2 linked regions of the Duganella zoogloeoides genome follow. The protein of the gene in region 1 interacts with the protein of each later gene in a pairwise test. Links are inferred from orthologs where the notes say so. Each region holds a gene or a part of one and is shown on either strand. Other genes may lie near its edges.

The links. The genes of interacting proteins can lie anywhere in the genome.
Region 2: the proteins of ftsA (region 1) and SR858_RS02145 interact in binary tests that used the Escherichia coli proteins (3 or more experiments, as listed by UniProt). The link is inferred for Duganella zoogloeoides from one-to-one orthologs.

What each region holds. Positions count from the first base shown.
Region 1 is NZ_CP140152.1:4,940,305-4,943,371, forward strand. What follows is about bases 1-2,995. They hold ftsA (cell division protein FtsA), read right to left. Parts: upstream 2,117-2,995; coding sequence 884-2,116; downstream 1-883. Other genes in these bases: ftsZ (cell division protein FtsZ), read right to left, coding at 1-705; SR858_RS21795 (cell division protein FtsQ/DivIB), read right to left, coding at 2,151-2,975; SR858_RS21800 (D-alanine--D-alanine ligase), read right to left, coding at 2,983-2,995. Also shown: more of SR858_RS21800, read right to left, coding at 2,996-3,067. UniProt on the Escherichia coli protein: Essential cell division protein that assists in the assembly of the Z ring. May serve as the principal membrane anchor for the Z ring.
Region 2 is NZ_CP140152.1:471,747-474,749, reverse strand. What follows is about bases 73-3,003. They hold SR858_RS02145 (rod shape-determining protein), read right to left. Parts: upstream 2,093-3,003; coding sequence 1,052-2,092; downstream 73-1,051. Other genes in these bases: gatA (Asp-tRNA(Asn)/Glu-tRNA(Gln) amidotransferase subunit GatA), read left to right, coding at 2,914-3,003; gatC (Asp-tRNA(Asn)/Glu-tRNA(Gln) amidotransferase subunit GatC), read left to right, coding at 2,411-2,713; mreC (rod shape-determining protein MreC), read right to left, coding at 73-958. Also shown: more of mreC, read right to left, coding at 1-72. UniProt on the Escherichia coli protein: Forms membrane-associated dynamic filaments that are essential for cell shape determination. Acts by regulating cell wall synthesis and cell elongation, and thus cell shape.

The sequences.
Region 1 (3,067 bases):
GCGCGCGCGGTCCACGCCCGAGGCGGTCGCGGTGCCCATCATGGCCTTGCCCTGCTCGCCCATGATGGTCTTGACGTCGTTGAAGTCGACGTTGATGTGGCCCGGCACGTTGATGATCTCGGCGATACCGGCCACCGCGTTGTTCAGGACATCGTCGGCGTGCTGCAGCCATTCGATCAGCGATTCGTCTTCGTAGATCTCTTCAAGTTTCTCGTTGAGGATCACGATCAGCGAGTCGACGTTGGCCGACAGCTGCTCCAGGCCTTCGTCGGCGATGTCCATGCACTTCTGGCCTTCGTGCGAAAACGGCTTGGAGACCACGGCAACGGTCAGCGCGCCCAGCGACTTGGCCACTTCGGCCACGATCGGTGCGGCGCCGGTGCCGGTACCGCCGCCCATGCCGGCGGCGATGAAGACCATGTGCGCGCCGCGCAGCGCGTCTTCGATGCGCGCGCGCGAATCTTCGGCCAGCTTGCGGCCGACTTCCGGCTTCATGCCGGCGCCCAGGCCGGTCTCGCCGATCTGGATGATGTTGTCCGCGCGCGAGGTAGCCAGCGCCTGCGCATCGGTATTGGCGGCGATGAACTCCACGCCGGACATGCCCTTGTTGATCATGTGTTGAACCGCATTGCCACCTGCTCCGCCGACACCGACCACCTTGATGACGGTGCCCAAAGCTGCGTTATCGACCATATCGAACTCCATGATGTGCTCCCTATCAGTTTGCCGTTTCCAAGCGCCAGTCCTCATAGTAATAGGAGAACTGGAGATTGAAAACTGCGGATTAATTTAAATAATTTAGATGCTTACGTTTTCGTTCAGTTTTGTTCAACTGCATACTGCGTTCGTTCTGCTTTGTGCTGCATATCCTGTACTGCCCTGCTTAAAAGTTCCCGAGGAACCATTCCTTCATGCGCTGCCATACCGCCTTCACCGAACCATCCTGGCGCGTGACGATGTGTCCGCGCAGGTACTGCTTTTTCGCTTCCAGCAGCAGGCCCAGCACCGTCGCGTAGCGCGGGCTGCGCACCACGTCGGCCAGCTGGCCCCGGTAGTCGGGCGTACCCAGGCGCGCCGGGCGCAGGAAGATGTCTTCCGCCATCTCCACCATGCCCGGCATGATGGCCGTGCCGCCGGTGAGGACGATGCCCGACGACAGCACGCCTTCGTAACCCGACTCGCGCACCACCTGGTGCACCATCGCGAACAGCTCTTCCACGCGCGGCTCGATCACGGCCGCCAGCGCCTGGCGCGACAGCGTGCGCGGACCACGGTCGCCCAGCCCCGGCACCTCCAGCGTTTCGCCCGGATCGGCCAGCACCTGCTTGGCCACGCCGAAGCGGATCTTGATCTCCTCCGCTTCCGCCGTGGGCGTACGCAGCGCCATGGCGATGTCGTTGGTGATCTGGTCGCCTGCGATCGGGATCACCGCCGTGTGGCGGATCGCGCCGTCGGAGAACACCGCCACGTCGGTGGTGCCGCCGCCGATGTCGATCAGAACCACGCCCAGTTCTTTTTCATCGGTGGTCAGCACCGCGTCGGCCGAGGCCATCGGTTGCAAGATCAGGTCCGAAACTTCCAGCCCGCAACGACGCACGCACTTGACGATGTTTTGCACCGCAGACACGGCGCCGGTCACGATATGGACTTTGACTTCGAGACGGATGCCGCTCATGCCGATCGGCTCGCGCACATCTTCCTGGCTGTCGACAATGAACTCCTGCGGCACGGTGTGCAGCAATTGCTGATCAGTCGGAATGTTAACCGCCTTTGCCGTTTCAATGACGCGCGCTACGTCGGTAGCGGTCACTTCCTTTTCCTTGATGGCCACCATGCCGCTCGAATTGAAGCTGCGGATATGACTGCCAGCAATACCTGCGTACACATTGCGGATCTTGCAGTCGGCCATGAGCTCGGCTTCTTCCAGTGCGCGCTGGATCGATTCGACGGTCGCTTCGATGTTGACCACCACGCCTTTTTTCAGGCCCTTCGATTCGTGCTGGCCCAGCCCGATCACTTCGTGGCGTCCATCCCCCATCACCTCCGCCACCACGGCCACCACCTTGGAGGTGCCGATGTCGAGACCGACGATCAGGTTTTTCGCGTCTTTTGTCATGTTGCCTGCTCTGTTCTACTTAATGTTGTGGTGGTTATCGTGTTGCCGGCGATGGCTTTTGCGCACCGCCCGTGGTCTTCTTCATCGCCTGCTTTTTCGGCCAGGCGCCGTCCTTCGGTATCTTCAATCCCCTGGCGCTCAGCGCCAGGCCGTTCTGGTAACGCATATCGATGGTCTCGATTTCCGGCAGGTGCTCCACCAGTTGCGGGTAGATGCCCAGCAGACGCTCCACGCGTTCCTTCAACGTGGTACTGGTCTGCTCGCGGCCCAGCGCCACGCTCGTGCCGTTGTCAAGCCTGACGGTCCACGCATAGCGCGAGGACAGCGACAGCGCTGCCGGCACCAGTTGCAGCGGCGCGAACCAGGTCCGCAGTTCGGCGTAACGCGCCAGCACTTCCTTCTCGCTGCCATCGGGGCCGTCGAATTCCGGCAACTCGTGATCCTCTTCCGCCTCGGCCAGGTTGGCGGTAAATACATCGCCCTTGGTCGAAAGCAGGCGGCCGTCCTCGCCCCACGTGCCCAGCGCCTCGTGCTCTTCCAGCGTGACGATCAGCTGGTCGGGCCACTCGCGGCGCACCGTTGCGCGGCGTACCCACGGCACCGCCTCGAACACCTGGCGCACCGCGTCGAGGTTGGTGGTGAAGAAGTTGCCCTTCAGGCGCCACAGCGCGCTGTTACGCAAGGTCAGCTGGTTCACGTGGCGCAGGCCGTCCTGGTCCATGCTCTCGATGCGAATCGTGCGCAGGTCGAACATCGGACGCTGCGCCACCCACCACACGCCGGCGCCGATGCATGCCAGCAACGCGGCTGCGAACAGCGCGCTGGCGGTAGCATTCAAGGCTTTAGCGTCTTGCCACATCGTGCGTTCAACCCTTCATTTTCAAACGGGCCGTGCGCAGGATCGCCACGCACAGGTCTTCGTAGCTCATGCCTTCGGCCCGCGCCGCCATC
Region 2 (3,003 bases), 4.5 Mb from region 1 along the record:
TACCGGCGGCAGGCGCAGCACCAGCCGCCGGCGCCTCTTCCTTGACCGGATCCTTGATCGGCGCCATGCGGTTATTCCCCTTGCGCGGCACGCGTGGTTCTTCGTCGGGCGGACGTGGCGCGATTTCGGGTGGCGACATCAGGATCAGCAACTGGCGGTTGTTCTGGATGCCGGCCAGCGGCTGGCAGATCACGCCGCCAAAAGCGCCGTTGGCATTGCTGTCCACCTGCGTCACGCGGGCCACGGCCAGGCCGGCCGGGTATATGCCATCGAGGCCGGACGTGACGACGATGTCGCCGACCTTGATATCGGCGTTGGGCGCAGTGAAGCGCAGTTCCAGTGAGCCGATCTTGCCGCGGCCATAGGCCACGCTGCGCAAGCCGTTGCGCAGCAGTTGCACGGGAATGGCCTGGTCCTTGTCGGTGAGCAGCGTGACTTCCGACGTGAACGGGAACACGCGCGTGACCTGCCCCACCACGCCCTGGTTGTCAATCACGGGCAGTCCCAGCGAGACATCGCTGTTGCTGCCCCGGTTGAGGATGATCTTGCGGCTGCTGGCGTCGCGCGCGTCGTACAGCACTTCGGCCAGCATCGACTTGGTGGGTACCTGCTCGCGCGCGCCCATCAGGCGGCGCAACTGGTTGTTTTCGGCCGTGCGCAACTGCGCCTGCTGCAGCGCCTGGGCATCGGCGATCTGCTGGCGCTTGAGTTCATCGACCTGTTTTTTCATCTCCGCGAGCGAGGAGAAATAATCGCCGGCGCCATAGATGGCGTCGCGCGGCAGCAGTGCCACCATTTGCAGCGGGTGCAGCACGGTGCCGACGACCTGGCGCACCGTGCCCAGGGTGCGCATCTGCGAATCGACCAGCAGCAGCACGATCGATATGCAGGCGAACACCGTCATCTTGACCCGCGCCGAAGCGCCTTGCTTGAAAAGTGGCGGAGGACTGTATTCCATGACTTTCAATAATCCGGCGCTCCCGCGCCAACCAGACTGTCAACTCACCCAATGAACCGGGGCCGCTTAGCGGCCCCGGTTTTATCTATCGGATCACTCGTAGGAGAAGATCGATCCCAGCTGGTCCATGCGCTCGAGCGCCATGCCCGAGCCGCGCACCACGCAGGTGAGCGGATCTTCGGCCACCAGCACCGGCAGGCCGGTTTCTTCCATCAGCAGGCGGTCGAGGTCGCGCAGCAGCGCGCCGCCGGTCAGCATCATGCCTTTTTCGGCGATGTCGGCGCCCAGTTCGGGCGGGGTCTGTTCCAGCGCGTTTTTCACGGCCGAGACGATGTTGTTGAGCGGGTCGGTCAGCGCTTCGAGGATTTCGTTCGACGAAATGGTGAACGAACGTGGAATGCCTTCGGACAGGTTGCGGCCCTTGACTTCCATTTCCTTCACTTCCGAACCCGGGAAGGCCGAACCGATGGCCTTCTTGATCGCCTCGGCGGTCTGCTCGCCGATCAGCATGCCGTAGTTGCGGCGGATGTAGTTGACGATCGCTTCATCGAACTTGTCGCCACCGACGCGCACGGAGCCTTTATAGACCATGCCGCCCAGCGAGATGATGCCCACCTCGGTGGTGCCGCCGCCGATATCGACCACCATCGAACCGGTGGCATCCGACACTGGCAGGCCGGCGCCGATGGCCGCTGCCATCGGTTCCTCGATCAGGTACACTTGCGAAGCGCCCGCGCCCAGCGCCGATTCGCGGATCGCGCGGCGTTCCACCTGGGTGGAACCGCACGGCACGCAAATGATGATGCGTGGCGACGGACGGAAGAACTTGGAGTCGTGCACCATGCGGATGAACTGCTTGAGCATTTGCTCGGTGACGGTGAAGTCGGCGATCACGCCGTCTTTCATCGGGCGGATCGCCTCGATATTGCCGGGAACCTTGCCCAGCATCTGCTTTGCTTCCTTGCCGACTGCCTGGATCGTCTTCTTGCCGTTCGGGCCGCCCTCTTGGCGGATCGCAACGACCGACGGTTCATCCAGGACGATGCCCTGGCCGCGTACGTAGATCAGAGTGTTGGCCGTGCCCAAGTCGATGGCCAGATCGGTGGAAATATACCTGCGTAAAAAACCAAACATGTGTGTCCTGTGGCGCCACTGACGTGCGCGTAACCGTTATAAGGAAATCCGTGAAGGGAAGCTTGAAAAACCTGCGCAACAGTTTTTTCGAGATTCTTAAATGCTGCAGCAGCAATGATTCAGCGCCGGCAACGCATCAACCCGCCATTCTACCTTATAATTTGAATGCGATTTACCGAAAATCGGCCCGAAAGTGTATCAGTCGAGTCCGCAAGATAAGCGGCAATCGTCGGCTTTTACCGGCGATTTAGCGGAATTTCAAGTTTTTATCATTGTAACAATTTAAACATTTGCGCGGCTTCCCCCGCGCCCTACGCCATGTCCCTGACCCTATCCGACGTAACACGTATTGCCAAGCTGGCACAACTGGAGATGAGCGACGCGCAGAGCGCCACCGCTCTCGACCAACTGAACGGCATTTTCGCGCTGGCCGGGCAGATGCAGGCAGTCGATACCGACGGTGTGGCCCCGCTGAGCCACCCGCTGGCCGCCCACATGAATAATATCGCCCTGCGCCTGCGTGAAGACGTCGCTACCGAAGCCAACCGCCGTGACGACTACCAGGCCGTGGCGCCGAAGACCCAGGATGGGTTGTACCTGGTGCCGAAGGTGATTGAGTAACGCGTCCGCCGCCCGCGACCGATAAGCCATCATTCCGCTTCGGCGGACCGCCGCAAAAGCGGGAATCCATACCGAGTTTGCCATGCCAGCGTTCCATGGATTCCCGCGTGCGCGGGAATGACGGAGCGGCGGGTAACAAAACGGTCATCGGTACCTGTACGACTGACAACCAAGGCACCACGAATTCTGAATTGAACGCCATGCACACCAAAACTATCAAAGAGCTGTCCGCGTTGCTGCAAAGCAAAGCCATCACCGCCACCGAGCTGGCCACGCATTTCCTCGACCGT